DNA from 3 places in the Aminobacter sp. UC22_36 genome. Region 1 is predicted to be linked to each of the others. Evidence: riboswitches for the same ligand, from Rfam matches in the RefSeq annotation. Region 1 holds a riboswitch; each other region holds the start of a gene.
The links. Region 1 has a riboswitch for cobalamin ahead of ACHMW7_RS14990 (CbtB-domain containing protein). Riboswitches for the same ligand answer to the same signal wherever they lie in the genome.
Positions count from the first base shown of each region.

Region 2: another riboswitch for cobalamin. It lies ahead of ACHMW7_RS10060 (ABC transporter substrate-binding protein); the one in region 1 lies ahead of ACHMW7_RS14990 (CbtB-domain containing protein).
Region 3: another riboswitch for cobalamin. It lies ahead of ACHMW7_RS27475 (aromatic ring-hydroxylating dioxygenase subunit alpha); the one in region 1 lies ahead of ACHMW7_RS14990 (CbtB-domain containing protein).

Region 1 covers NZ_CP171996.1:2,409,549-2,414,481, forward strand. The annotation lists gene ACHMW7_RS14975 (methyltransferase family protein) at 1-248, opposite strand, end outside; partial or broken gene ACHMW7_RS14980 (DUF1624 domain-containing protein) at 245-1,244, opposite strand; gene ACHMW7_RS14985 (gamma-glutamylcyclotransferase) at 1,361-2,050, shown strand; cobalamin riboswitch at 2,117-2,314, shown strand; gene ACHMW7_RS14990 (CbtB-domain containing protein) at 2,349-2,525, shown strand; gene ACHMW7_RS14995 (CbtA family protein) at 2,542-3,324, shown strand; gene cobU (bifunctional adenosylcobinamide kinase/adenosylcobinamide-phosphate guanylyltransferase) at 3,317-3,826, shown strand; gene cobO (cob(I)yrinic acid a,c-diamide adenosyltransferase) at 3,828-4,445, shown strand; gene cbiB (adenosylcobinamide-phosphate synthase CbiB) at 4,459-4,933, opposite strand, start outside.
Region 2 covers NZ_CP171996.1:1,397,703-1,402,635, reverse strand. The annotation lists gene ACHMW7_RS10065 (FecCD family ABC transporter permease) at 1-924, opposite strand, end outside; gene ACHMW7_RS10060 (ABC transporter substrate-binding protein) at 988-2,037, opposite strand; cobalamin riboswitch at 2,307-2,501, opposite strand; gene ACHMW7_RS10055 (esterase/lipase family protein) at 2,815-3,543, opposite strand; gene ACHMW7_RS10050 (XRE family transcriptional regulator) at 3,607-3,912, opposite strand; gene torT (TMAO reductase system periplasmic protein TorT) at 4,066-4,933, opposite strand, start outside.
Region 3 covers NZ_CP171996.1:4,895,425-4,900,357, forward strand. The annotation lists gene ACHMW7_RS27470 (2Fe-2S iron-sulfur cluster-binding protein) at 1-653, opposite strand, end outside; gene ACHMW7_RS27475 (aromatic ring-hydroxylating dioxygenase subunit alpha) at 675-1,922, opposite strand; cobalamin riboswitch at 2,039-2,245, opposite strand; partial or broken gene metH (methionine synthase) at 2,321-4,933, opposite strand, start outside.

The DNA.
Region 1 (4,933 bases):
AGATGCTCCGACGGCCTGTCGGGGCGGATGGTGGTCTTGGCACGCTTCAGCGTCTGCATGGCGGAATAATACATCGCAATGACGCCTGCCACTGCCAGCCAGCCGGCGGCATAAAGCAGGTCCGACAGCGGCTCGGTGATCCATGGCAAGGGATAAAGCAGTCCCAGCACCACAGCCATAGCGATGGCTGCGAGGTAAATGATCGGCGGCCAGGGCACCTTGCTAGGGGCGGCGTTGAGGTCTGTCACTGCGCTCCTCCTGGTATCGTCTGATTGTCGGTGCTGGTCGTGCACATGGCAGCGGTCTGGCCGACATGCGCCTTGAGCTCCGGACTCTGGTCGGCGGCATAGAGCCGGTCGAACGAATCATCTTTCTGCAATTCGTCGAGCATGCAGACACAGTAGCGCGAGCAGAAATCAGTGTCGCGGCTCTGCTCGCATGAAAGCTGGCAGGATTTCAGGAAGGTGACTTCGCGGGTTTCTACCGGGGCGGGGAAGACCTGGGGCGAAGAGCCAGACCAGCGAGATCATCACCGGCTGATGAATGAGGTAGAATGCAAGGCTGTGGCGGCCGAAGAAGGACAGCGGACGCGACCATGCGCCAGGCTGCAGCCGCGACATTTTTTCGATCAGGCCTGCCTTGAGCGCTAGCCCGGCTATGCCGATGCCGGCCAGCACCGCACCGAAGAAGGGAAACAGCGGGACGAAATCGTTGGAGCGCGGGTTGGCGGTGGACAGTCCGATCCAGACCAGCGCCGGGTGGTTGAAGGCTTCCGAGCGCAGATAGTTGGGAGCGATGACGACCAAAGCGGCGATGACCAGCGTCAACAGTGGTGGCAGGCGCAGGAAGGCAAGGCCAAGAACGCTCGCCAGGGCGATATGGTGCAGGATGCCGAAGAAAATGAAGGTGTCGGGGGTGGCGAACCATGTTGCGACGGTGATCGCCAGCGCCGCCGCCACCACCATGGCGAGCCGCCTGAAATATCCGGGCCAGCGGATGCCCTTGGCATGTGCCAGCACCAGGCTGACGCCGACGAGGAACAGGAAGCTCGAGGCGATGCAGCGGGCGAACAGCTTCCAGTTGCCATAGGCGGTCATGCCCGGGTCGGCATAACCGAAGAATTCGAGATCCCAGGCGAAGTGGTAGATCGCCATGGCGACAAGGGCCACGCCACGGGCGATGTCGATGACCGACACGCGCCGGAAGGGGGCTTGAACTTGTTCAGGGCTCGGTTGCATCGTCATGGTCATTCGCTTTTGCGTTTTCGGGTGTTGCAGCGCCCATGCAGCACTATCATGGTTGAAGCGGGGCGGAAGAGAGCCGGACGGCCGGTCGTGCACAGGCAATTGAAGGGGCGGGAATGACCGGACGGATGATGTCGCTGACGGAAGAACTGGTGGGCCGTTGCTATCGCGAGGTCGCCGATTCGGGGCCCGACCCCGACGCAGTGCATCTCGACGATGCCGACTATGAAGCGATGATCAACGAAACGCTTGCCGAACATCCGGAGGGCGGGCCGTTGTGGCTGTTCGCTTATGGTTCGCTGATCTGGAAGCCCGAGATCGAGCACACTGAAGAAAAGGTGGCGCTGGCGCGCGGCTGGCACCGCTCGTTTTGCATCAGCATGAACCGCTGGCGCGCCACCAGGGAGCAGCCCGGCCTGATGATGGGCATGGATCGCGGCGGCCAGTGCAAGGGCGTGGCGCTCAGGCTCACGGACGGCGACCGCCGCGAGCAGCTCGACAAGCTGTTCCGCCGCGAAATGACGCTGAAGCCCTCGACCTACAAACCGCGCTGGCTGAATCTCGCCACCGACAATGGCCCCCTGACCGCGCTTGCTTTCGTCGTCAATCGCGGTGGCCGCGCCTATGCCGGCGCGCTTGGCGAGGACGAGGTCGTGGAGCGGCTGGCGACGACCTGCGGTCACTGGGGATCGGCGGCAGACTATCTCTACAATGTGGTCAAGAACCTCGAACAGCGGGCGATCCACGACCGGCATATGTGGCGGCTGCAGCATCTGGTCGCCGAGCGAATCGCGGCGCGTAGCTGATCGCCAAAAGCCGCATTCGCGCCGTCTGGCGTCGGAATTTGGTTTGCCGCCCAAGCCATTTGTTTCTATAGTTGCGGCGTCGTCGGTTCCGTTACGGAATCAAGAGGGAATGCGGTAAGGGCCATTTGAAGGTCCGAAGCCGTGGCTGCCCCCGCAACTGTATGCGGTTAGCTCTCCCCAAATGCCACTGAAGCTTGCTTCGGGAAGGCGGGGAAGGGTGCCGATCCGCAAGCCAGGAGACCTGCCGGCGACAGGCACTTATCTCTGTGCCCTCGGGTGGAGGGCGAAAGGACTTATGATGAACACTGTTTCTGCTCTCGGCACCGACGTCTCTTCGCAGTCGCGTAGCATGCAGCTGGCGCTTGCCGCGCTGCTCGGCCTTTTCGTTGTTGGCTTCCTCGGGTTCTCGCATATGGACGTGGTGCACAACGCTGCCCACGACTATCGCCACTCGATGGCTTTCCCCTGCCACTAACCAAGGCGATCCAACAATGTCCATCTTCAGAAACGTCGTGTTCATCGCGGCGATCAGCGGGCTATTGGCCGGCGTGGTCCTTGCCGCACTCCAGACCTATGCAACCGATCCGCTGATCTTCAAGGCGGAGACCTATGAGAATGCCGGCGGCGGCCATGAGCATGCCGCCGCACCAGTTGCCGGCACTGAGGCGACCGCCCCTGCGGCCGGCGCCGAAACCACTGCGGCACAGGCTGCGGCGCCAGCCGAAGAAGAAGCCGAAGCATGGGCTCCGGCCGATGGCGCTGAGCGTTTTGCCTATTCGGCGCTCGCCAACATCGTCAGCGGCATCGCTTTCGGCCTGATCCTGGTCGCCGTTTCCGAGTTTGCCGGTGGCATCGCCAACTGGCGCCAGGGCGTGTTCTGGGGCTTTGCCGGCTTTGCCGTGTTCACCCTGGCTCCCGGTCTTGGCCTGCCGCCGGAACTGCCGGCGATGCCTGCCGCCGATCTTGTCTCTCGCCAGATCTGGTGGGCGCTGACCGTTGCCGCCACCGCAGCCGGGCTGGCGCTGATCGCCTTCAAGCAGTCGTTGCCGCTGGCGATCCTCGGCGTCGCGCTGATCGTCGTGCCGCACATCGTCGGTGCGCCGCAACCGGAAAGCCACGAGTCGCCGATCCCGGCCGACCTGCACCACAGCTTCGTCGTCGCCGTCACCATCACCAATCTGGTGTTCTGGGTCGTGCTGGGCGCTGTGGCAGGCTATGTGCGTAGCCGCTTCATGAGCGAGCCGGCGCCGTCGCTGAACGGCCGCCTTGCCTGAGAAGCTGACCTTCCTGCTCGGCGGTGCGCGCTCTGGAAAGAGCGCGCATGCCGAGCGGCTCATCACGCAATGTCCTGCGCCGTGGTCGTATGTCGCCACGGCGCAGGCTTATGACGACGAGATGCGCGAGCGCATTTCGATCCATCGCGGCCGCCGCGGCGAGGGCTGGCGGACGCTCGACGCGCCGCTGGATTTGGTGGGCGCGCTTGCCAGCCTGCCTGATGGCGCGCCTGTCTTGGTCGACTGCCTGACGCTCTGGATTACCAATCATATGCTGGCCGATCATGACGTCGAGGCCGAATGTGCGGCGCTCGTCGAGGTGCTGTCGCGTCCGCGCGGGCCGTGGTTCGTGGTCTCCAACGAGGTCGGGCTCGGCATCGTGCCCGACAATGCACTGGCCCGCCGTTTTCGTGACGATGCCGGCAGGCTCAATCAGAAGGTGGCGGCCGTGGCCGAAGAGGTGCTGTTTCTGGTCGCCGGCCTGCCGATGAAGGTGAAATGAGATGAAGACGATCGACGAGCAGGAAGCCGAACGCCACCGCGCCAAGATGGCCAAGCGCAAGGCGGTTCAGGATGCCGAGGTCGCCGGCAAGACCATCGTCGAGAAGGGGCTGCTGATCGTCAACACAGGTCCCGGCAAGGGCAAGTCGACGGCCGCATTCGGTCTGGCGCTGCGCATGCTGGGTTATGGCCAGCGGGTTGGCGTCGTGCAGTTCATCAAGGGCGCCTGGCATTCGGGAGAACAGGATGCCTTCGCCGCCTTCGGCGATCGCGTTGTCTGGCACACGATGGGCGAGGGCTTCACCTGGGAGACACAGGACATCAAGCGCGACATCGCCGCTGCCGAAGCAGCATGGGCCAAGGCGCAGGAGCTTCTGGCCGATCCGAGCATTTCGCTTGTCGTGCTCGACGAGCTCAACATCGCGCTGCGCTACGACTATCTCGACCTTGAAGCCGTGGTTGCTGCGCTCAAGGGCCGGCGCGAGGGGCTGCATGTCGTGGTTACCGGCCGCAACGCCAAGGCAGCATTGGTCGAGGCCGCCGACCTGGTGACCGAGATGGGCGCCACCAAGCATCATTTTGCGTCAGGCGTGAAGGCGCAGAAGGGTATCGAGTTCTGAGCGGCTGGCGGCGTCAGAGCCAGATGGCAAAGCCGACCAGGCCGATGGCGCCGACAAGGATGGCGTCAGCCGTCCAGTAGAGGCGCAGGGCTGCGCGGATGTCGTGGGCATTGGCGTCACGGCGGCCGCCTGATCCCATGAAGGCGTCCTCGACCAAAACGCCGCCATAGGCACGCGGCCCGGCAAGGGCGAGGCCGAGCGCACCGGCCATGGCGGCCTCGGGCCAGCCGGCATTGGGTGAACGGTGTTTTTGGGCGTCGCGCCAGACGGCCTCCCAGGCGGCCTTCGGCTCGGCGCCGGGCACGAGGAAGGCGGCGAGCACGATGGCAAGTGCGGTCAGGCGTGAGGCCGGCAGGTTGATGAGGTCGTCGAAACGGGCGGCGGCCCAGCCGAAGGCTTCGTGGCGGCTGGTGCGGTGGCCGATCATCGAATCGGCGGTGTTGGCCGCCTTGTAGGCAGCACCTCCGGCGAAGCCTGAGATAGCGAGC
Region 2 (4,933 bases), 1.0 Mb from region 1:
GTCGCTGCCGATCATCAGGCGGGCGACATGCGGCCCGATCAGCCCGACGAAGCCGATCACCCCGGTGAAGCTGATGACCACCGCCGACACCACCACCGACAGGACGACGGCGAGACCGCGCAGCAAGGCGACGTTGATGCCAAGCGAGCGCGAGACATCGTCGCCGGCGCTGGTCAGCGCGTTGAACTGCCATGCCTTCGACTGGGCGAGCGGCAAGGCGACCAGCAAGGCCAGTCCGGCCACAGCGACAGCATCCCAGCCGATGCCGTTGAGGCTGCCGAAGGTCCAGTGCACGACCCGGGCCAGTTGCTCCTGGGTGGCGACGAACTGCACCGCCGCGGTCATGGCGGAGAACAGATACATCAGCGCGATGCCGGTCAGCACCATGGTCTGGGCGCCCATGCCGCGCAGCCAGGCCATCGAAAACACCAGCACGGCGCAGCCCAGTGCAAACAGGAAGGCCGTCAGCGGCACGAAATAGAGCCCGGCGGCGCTGAAGCCGACACCGAACATGATGGCGATGGAAGCGCCGAAGGCGGCCGCCGAGGACACGCCGATCGTATAGGGGCTGACCAGCGGGTTGCGGGTGATCGCCTGCATCAGCACGCCGGCGAATGCCAGCGAACCGCCGGCCACCATCGCCATGACGACACGCGGCAGGCGAAGATGGACAAGAACCCGCGCCTGCTGCGGGTCGACCTCGGCGACGAAATGGCCGAAGGTGATCTTCTGCAGAACGATCGCAAGCAGGGTCGAAAGCCCGGTTTCGGCGATGCCGACGATGGCGACGGATCCCGCCACCACCAGAAGCGCAAGAAACGAACACAGGATGACCGCCAGCCTGCGGTGGCCAGCCTGCCGGTAGCGACTGGAAATGCCGTGGGAATAGCCGCGATCCAGGCTGGTGGTGGTTGCGATGTCCATGGTCAGTGGGCTCCGGGTTGGGAAGCGCACGCCGCGACCGCTCGGGCGGCGGCGTGCAGGTCGTCAGTTGGACGCGGTGCCCTGGTAGGTCATGCCGCCCTGGAACGGCAGCCCCTGATAGATCTCGATCCATTCCTTCATCGCCGCTTCAGGATCGACGTCGGCGAATTTTTCGGGATAGAGCCATTTGGCGACCTGCAGCGCGCCCGTCACCTTGGACGAGCCGCCGGCCAAATAGTAGTTGATCAGCCGCACATTGCCTGCCTGTCCAGCCGGTGTGCCCGAAATCTCCTCGCGGGCGACGATGGCCTTCCAGCTTTCGACGAACTTCGCTTGCGGGATCGTCTTGTAAGACCCCGGCTGCAGCTTGATCACCAGATCGGGCTTGCGCGCGATGATCTCCTCAGGATCGACGGTGAAGCTGTTTTCGTTGCCGCGCGAGGATGGCTCCTTCTTGACGTCGATGTCGCCGAAGACGTTGATGCCGCCACCGGCCTCGATCATGTCGTGCCAGCCCGAGCCGGGCGTCACCGTCACCAGGTCGCGGACCTCCTCGAGATAGACGCGTCTGCGCTCGACGCCCTTCAGGCGCTCGGCCAGCAGATCCATGTAGCTGGTGTAATAGGCGTTGAGTGCGTCGGCCTTTGCCTTCTGCCCGAACAGCTTGCCGAACAGCGTCACGTTCTCGACATGCTGCAGCGTGTCCCAGGCGGTGACGACCAGCACCGGAATGCCGAACGCCTCGAGCTGTCGCGCCGCTTCCTCGTAGACGCCATTACGCGGAATGATCACCACGTCGGGCTTGAGCGCCACGATCGCCTCGTAATTGGGCTGGGTCTGGCCCTGGCCGACGATGTCGGTTTCCTTGAACTGCGGCCAGTAGGCCGGGTCGCGCATCGTGCTCGCGTCGACGCCGACGACCTTGTCGATGGCGCCGATGGCGCGGGCGAACTCGACCGCGTAGCGGTTGAAGATGACGGCGCGTTTGATCGGCAATTCCAGCTCGACCTTGCGGCCGGCATCGTCGGTGAAGGTTTCCGCGGCAGCCGGCGCCAGGCCGATGGCCGACGCCACGGCGAGGCCGAGCCACAGGGCCCAATGACTGATTTTCATGATCTCTCCTTGCTTGAAATGGGGGCGCAACGTTCGAGAACGTCAGCGCGTCCGTGCCCGGCCAACACCGGGGAGACGAGGCGCAGCATGGCAATGACAGCCGGCGACGTGAGACGCGCCTGCTGAAACTCTCGAATTCCCGGGGAACTTCCCGACATCGCCGCGCCAACCTCTGCCTGCCATGGCGGGGCTGCGGAAATGCGGGCCAAACGAAAGCCGCATGCGGACTTCCGAGCTGGAACCGTCACTCCTGTGGCACACCCCGACCACGGAATCTCACTCTGTCAGGCAGGTCTCCTGGCTCACGGATCGCAGCCTTTGTCGCCCGTCTTCCCGGCAATGACTGCCAGTGACATATGGACGATCGGCTCACCGCTTACAGTTGCGGGTCAGCTCCGGTTTCACACCGGATTCCCTCTTAGCTTCCGCCGAGAAGACGGAAGACCATGACGGCGGCAACCTAGCGGCAGCCAAGGTAAAGTCAAGTTGCCATGCGGGACTATACAGGAGCGGCATTTGCTGCCTTGGCAGCATTTTTTGAAGATCCGATGTTCAAGGCGGAAAGCTGGAGTTCAACTCCGCGCGGAAGCCAGTTGAATTCTTGGACCAGTTGAACTCTTGGGCCAGTTGAACTCTTGGAAATGCGTGGCTGTGGCAACGGACGGCCAGGCCGATCTGTCACAGGTCCATGGTGGCGCCAGTTGTCGTCGACAACCGGCAGGCCTGGAATGCGCCCGGCCCGGAATTCGCCCGGTTTGCCGGGCGCCGCTCGACGGCTCAATTGCCGAGGCCGCGCCGGACAAGGTCGCCGAGCGTCAGCTGATGATCGAACCGCCCAGTGCGCAGGAAGTTGATCGTCTGGGCGATGACCAGCGGATTGTTCATCATGAAGGTGTGCGTCGTCGGCAATACGATGTGGTCGGCCATGCCTGCAAGTTTCGTGCTTTCCACCGAAACCTTGCCGTCATTGGGACCGTTGAACATGGTCGACAGGATCGGGTTGAACGTGCGGTCGCCGGCGATGATGCCGAGTTCGAAGTCGGCTGCGCCCAAGCGGTTCGGAACGCTGTCGGGGCCGGTGCCGAGTTGCATGCCGGCTGGGCCATTGATCATCTCGAACAGCCTGAGATCACCGAGCGTGTCGACGACCTCGGAGCCATGGTTGGGCGGCGCAAGCATGACCACCCGGCCGAGATTTGCCGGCCGGTTGCCGATCAGCCAGGCCCTGAGCAGGATGCCGCCCATCGAATGGGTGACGAAATTGACCCTGGCAGCGCTGCCGCAACCGGCCACCGACGCATCGACATGCGCGATCAGCCTTTCGATCGGCGCATCGACCGAAGGGTAGGTATCATTGACGACGGCGTAGTCGACCCTGCCGAGCGTTTGCTCCATCAGCAGGAAGGATGTGTCGGTGCGCGCGAGCCCGTGCAGCAGCACGACGCAGTCGCGCGCCAGCGCAGCCGACGAGAGCACAGACAGCATCAGGGCCAGCAACAACCGCATGGCGCAAGCTAGTCCACATCGGCGGATGGCCTCAAGCCCACCGCAGCCGCGCACGGCACCTTGTCAGGGAACGTCGTCGCTGGCCGCGGGGCCACCCTCGCCCTCCAGCGTCGACAGCCTCCTGGTCACCGAGCGGCTGAACTTCAGGCGGACACCGGCACCATTGCCACCGTCTTCGGGGATGAAGACGGCACCATAATGTTCCAGTGCCGCTTGCAAGGCGCTGACCGCCGCATCGTTGGGGATGCTGATCTTGCGTTCGAAGGCCTCGATATCAGGCTCTGCGATTTGGGAGGCTGCGGCGAGCCTTTGCCGGCTGATCTCCACCAGGGCGCGTGCCGCCCTGCACATCGATCCCGTCATCATCATCGCCTGAGCCTCCTTGCCGAAAGCTCAGTGATGGCAAATGCCGGATCGTCTGTCACCCCACAGCCGAAGTCAGCCGTTACGACCTTGGTCGTTTCGTCGTCGGATCGTCGTGGGCGAAGGGCGACGCGGGCTGGCAGTGTGACGGTGCCGGTCTTACTGGACCTCGAAGGTCGGCTTGAACCAGGCCGGCGCCAGGGAGCGCTCGAGGTCGAGCGACTGCACATTGGTCCGGTCGATCACCTGGACCGGCGGCCCGACATGGCGATAGTGCAGCGTGCCTTCGATCGCCCGGATCGCCTGGTCGATGGCGATGCGGCCTTGCAGCGGCGGTGAATCAGTCGGCGCCGCCACCACCTTGCCCCGGTTGATCTCGCGGAACGTGCCGTGGGTGAAGTAGTCGGCCAGCACCTGGACGTGGTTGGCCCGCCCCTGTGCCCTCAGGATGCTGACGGCAGCGTCGGCGGTCGGCGCGCTGCCGACGATGTAGTCGATGTCGGGCTGGGCCTCGAGCAGTTCCTCGATCAGCAGCAGCTGGATCTCGACGCCGGTGTCGCCCCATTTGACGGCGTCGATGTTTGCCGAGCTCTGTTTCAGCGCGCCGCGGAAACCTGCCTCGACGAATTTGACCCAGCCGGCACCCTTGGGGCCGGGGAACCAGGCGACGGAGACCGGCATCGAGCCTGTCGGGTGCAGGCGGGCGAGATAAGCGCCGATCGACTGGCCCATCTCCTCCCACGAAACCCCTGATTTCGCCGCGATGCCGGCGTCGTCGATGTCGTTGACCGCCGCGATGACGGGGATGCGCCTGGCGATTTCCCTGATCGTCGGCGTCAGCCCCTCATAAGACACGGTGCCGACGATGAGCGCATCGGCATTGGCGCTGCAGGTGCGGATCTGCTCGATCTGGCGGTCGAGATTGGGGTAGCCGCCGGCCTCGACGACGGTCAGCTTGACGCCGGCCGAACGCGCCTGCTCGACCATGCCGTAGTTGACGCTGACCCAGTAGGAATCCTTGAGATGC
Region 3 (4,933 bases), 2.5 Mb from region 1:
AAATCGGGCGACAGCAGCGGGAGCCGCACCGCATCGATGCGCCCCATATGGCCGAACCAGCCCTCGCGGCTCGACCGTTCCTCGATCATGAAACCGAGCGACAGGCCGGGCATATGGGTGCCGAGCAGCTCAAGCTCCTTACGGAAGATGATCTCTTCCGGCCGCCTTGCACAATTGACGAAGGAAACGTCCGTCCACGGCGCGCAGTCGTTGAGCCAGCGCAGCATCGACATCATCGGCGTGATGCCGGAGCCGGCGGAGACGAAGAGATATTTGGCGGCCGGATGCTGGTGCAGCGAGAAGTCGCCCGAAGGGCCATAGGCCTTGATGCGGACGCCCGGCCTCAAATGGTCGAACATCCAGCGCGTGCCGACACTGCCCGCCTGCGCCTTGACGGTGACGGCGATGGAGAACGGCCGCGACGGGCTGGACGACAGCGTGTAGGTACGCATGACAGGCACCGGGTCGACCGGCAGCTCGAGCGTCACGAACTGGCCGGGCTTGTAGCGGAACCAGGTCTGGTTGTCGGAGCGGAAGGTGAAGGTCTTGACGTCGGGCGCCTCGTCGGTGACGCCGATGACCTCCAGAACCTGAAGCCTGTCGTTCCAGGGCACCATCTCGTCTAGGTTGCGGTAAAGGCCGAGATCGGACATCGCGTTCATGCCTCCTCCTGCTCAGGCAACGTTGCGCAATGCCGGCTTGCCGTCATCGGCCAGCCGCGGCTCGATGAAATTGGCGTACCATTCGATGAACTGCATGACCCCGCCCTCGTGCTCGACCGAATAGGGCCCGGGCTCGTAGGCCGGCGATTTGATGCCGAAGGCGTTTTCCTCGACGATGCGGCGGTCCTGGTCGTTGGTCTCGGTCCAGACATGGGTCAGTTCGGCAAGATCGTAGTCGACGCCCTCGACGGCATCCTTGTGAACCAGCCACTTGGTGGTGACTGCCGTTTCGGTGGCGCTGATCGGCAGCACGCGGAAGGTGACGGCGTGGTCGCCGAGCACATGGTTCCAGGTCGTCGGATAGTGATAGAGCAGAAGCGTGCCAATCCTGTCGGCCGACACGCTATCTGAGAGATTTCGTTGCACAGCGCGCTTGCCGGACAGGGTGTAGCTCACCGCATCGCGCAACAACGGCGCGCGCGTCGCCCGGTACTGGCCGCCGGCATCGATGCGGAACTTGCTCGGCAGCCCTGCCGCTTCGCACTTTGCCCAGTGCGCCAGCATTTCGGGATCGCTCTCGGCACCGTTGACGCCGGTGACCGTCGGCGCCTCGGGGAAGGTCTTGCACAGCTCGGGATGGTTTGCGGCGCAATGATAGCACTCGCGGTTGTTTTCCCAGACCAGCTTCCAGTTGCCCTTCTCGACGATGGTGCTTTCAAAGGCAACCTTCGCCTCGCGCAGCCGGTGCGGCAGAAGGTAGGGCTCGACCAAAGCCCGCATCGGCGCGAAGTCGGCCGGCTCGTCGGCGAGGCAGATGAAGATGTAGCCGCCAACGGATTCGCAGGCGACCGGCTTCAGGCCGAACTGGCTCTTGTCGAAGCCTTCCGCCATCTGGCGCGCGAACAGCAGCCGGCCGTCGAGCTCATAGGTCCACTGGTGGTAAGGACAGACAAGCTTGGCCGCCGTGCCCTTTTCCGTCGCGCAGACACGGCTGCCGCGGTGGCGGCAGGAATTGTGGAAGGCACGAAGCTCGCCCTTCTGGTCACGGACGAGCACGACGGGATAGTCGCCGATCTGGACGGTGAAGAAGCTGCCCGGTTTGGCCAGTTCGCAGTCATGGCCGACAAACAGCCAGTCGCGATACCAGATCAGCTCCATGTCGACCCGGAAGAAATCCGGATCGGTGTAGAAGGGCTGCTCGAGGCTGAACCCGTCACGGCGTCCGCGCAGCAGCCTCAGCATTTCGTTCTTCGTGTCCATGTCCTGTCCTCATGCCAAGGACTGAACTGGTGGTGATGTCGGGAAGAACGACTGCCTGGCGGACACAAGGTCCGCGCAGCAACGATCCGCCTCTTGACCGCCCACCGCGATCAGTCGAGTTGTTTCAGGTTCAAGGCTGGTTTCCGGGCTCCGGAGCTGTCCTTTCGGACTGTTTCGACACCTTCCCAGGCCTTCAGGCCCAGTGGTCTCCCGTCGAAACAACAAACTCCGCCACCGTTGCGGGGGCAGCGCCGGCATCTCACCGGCTTCCCAATTCTCCGCTTCGTCTCACGCGAAGCAGCACCTTGAACATGTTCTGATCAGACCACGGAAAGCTGGCCGGACACGAGCACGAAAACGACACGGGCTCAGCGCAAAGGCGACAGAGCCCGCGAACGCTATTCGGCCGCCTCGGCGAATGAGGCCGGTATGTAGTTAAGGATCGGCCCGAGCCAGCGTTCGACTTCGGCGATGGTCATGTCCTTGCGCCGGGCATAGTCTTCGACCTGGTCGCGCTCGACCTTGGCGACACCGAAATAGTAGCTCTCGGGATGCGCCAGATAGATACCTGAGACCGAGGAGCCCGGCCACATCGCCATGCTCTCGGTCAGGCTGACACTGGCGTTCTTCTCCGCGTCGAGCAGGCGGAACAGCGTCACCTTTTCGGTATGGTCGGGCTGGGCCGGATAGCCCGGCGCCGGCCGGATACCGCGATATGGCTCGCCGATCAGATCGTCAGGCGCCAGGTTTTCATCCGGCGCATAACCCCAGAACTCCTTGCGCACCTTTTCATGCATGCGCTCGGCGAAGGCCTCGGCGAAACGGTCGGCCAGCGCCTTGACCATGATCGAGGAGTAGTCGTCATTGGCACGTTCGAAACGCTCGGCGATCGCCACTTCCTCGATGCCTGATGTGACGACAAAGCCGCCGAGATAGTCCGGCTTGCCGCTCCCCAGAGGCGCGATGAAATCGGCCAGCGCGACATTGGCCTTGCCGTCGCGCTTGGTCAGCTGCTGGCGCAGGGTGAAGAAGGTGCCAAGTTCCTTTTTACGCGCCTCGTCGGTGAACAGCCTGACGTCGTCGCCGACGGCATTGGCCGGCCAGAAGCCGATGACCGCCTTGGGCGCGAACCACTTCTCGTCGATGATCTTCTTCAGCATTGCCTGCGCGTCCTCGAACAGCTGGCGCGCCGCAGGACCCTGCTTCTCGTCGTCGAGGATCTTGGGGTAACGGCCCTTGAGCTCCCAGGTCTGGAAGAACGGCGTCCAGTCGATGTAGCGGGCAAGCTCGGCCAGATCCCAGCCTTCGAACACCCTGGTACCGAGGAAGGATGGCTTGGGCGGCGTGTAGGACGCCCAGTCGACCTTGTGCGCATTGGCACGCGCCTTGGCCAGCGGCAGCCGTTGCTTGTCGGCCTCCGAGCGGTGATGGGCGTCGGCGACCTTCTGGTATTCAGCCTGAATGGTCTCGACATAGCCGGCCTTGGCCTCCGACGACAACAGGTTGGACACCACGCCGACCGCACGGCTGGCGTCGGTCACGTAGACGGTCTGGCCGCTGTGATAGCGCGGATGGATCTTCACCGCCGTGTGGACGCGGCTGGTGGTGGCACCACCGATCAAAAGCGGAATGTCGAAACCTTCGCGCTCCATTTCAGCAGCGACATGCGCCATCTCGTCGAGTGACGGCGTGATCAGGCCGGAAAGGCCGATGATGTCGACCTTTTCGTCCCTGGCGACCTGCAGGATCTTGGTTGCCGGCACCATGACGCCGAGGTCGATGATCTCGTAATTGTTGCAGGCGAGCACGACGCCGACGATGTTCTTGCCGATGTCGTGGACGTCGCCTTTGACCGTCGCCATCAGGATCTTGCCGGCGGTCTGGCGTTCGCCATTGTCGATGCCGTTGGCGGCGTTGGCGAGCTTCTCCGCCTCCATATGTGGCAGCAAGCCGGCCACCGCCTGCTTCATGACGCGTGCCGACTTGACGACCTGCGGCAGGAACATCTTGCCGGCGCCGAACAGGTCGCCGACGACATTCATGCCGGCCATCAGCGGACCTTCGATGACATGCAGCGGACGCTCCGCCCTCAGCCGCGCCTCGTCGGTGTCGGCATCGATGAACTCGGTGATGCCATTGACCAGCGCGTGGCTGATGCGGCTCTCGACCGGCCAGTCGCGCCAGGCGAGATCACGCTCCTTGGCCTCCTTGCCGGCCGTGCCCTTGTAGCGTTCCGCCAGTTCCAGCAGCCGCTCGGTGGCGGTGCCGCCGGCCTTGGGCGCGCGGTTGAGCACGACGTCCTCGCAGGCCTCGCGCAGCTCCGGATCAATCGATTCATAGACGGCAAGCTGGCCGGCATTGACGATGCCCATGTCCATGCCGACCTGGATGCAGTGGTAGAGGAACACGGCGTGCATGGCTTCGCGCACCGGCTCGATTGCCGCGGAAGGAAAACGACAGGTTGGACACGCCGCCCGAGATGTGGACATGCGGCAGGGTCGCAGTGATCTCGCGGGTCGCCTCGATGAAGTCGACGCCGTAATTGTCGTGCTCCTCGATGCCGGTGGCGACCGCGAAGATGTTGGGGTCGAAGATGATGTCTTCCGGCGCGAAGCCGGCCTGCTCGGTCAGAAGCTTGTAGGCGCGGGTGCATATCTCGACCTTGCGCGCCCTGGTGTCGGCCTGGCCCTGCTCGTCGAAGGCCATGACGACGACGGCGGCGCCATAGGCGCGGCAAAGCCTGGCGTGATGCAGGAAGGCCTCTTCGCCCTCCTTCATCGAGATCGAATTGACGATCGGCTTGCCCTGGACGCATTTCAGCCCGGCCTCGATGACCTCCCATTTGGAGCTGTCGATCATTACGGGCACACGCGCGATGTCGGGTTCGGCGGCGATCAGGTTGAGATACTCGACCATCGCCTTCTTCGAGTCGATCAGGCCCTCATCCATGTTGATGTCGATGATCTGCGCGCCATTGACGACCTGGTCGCGGGCGACGTCGAGCGCTGCGG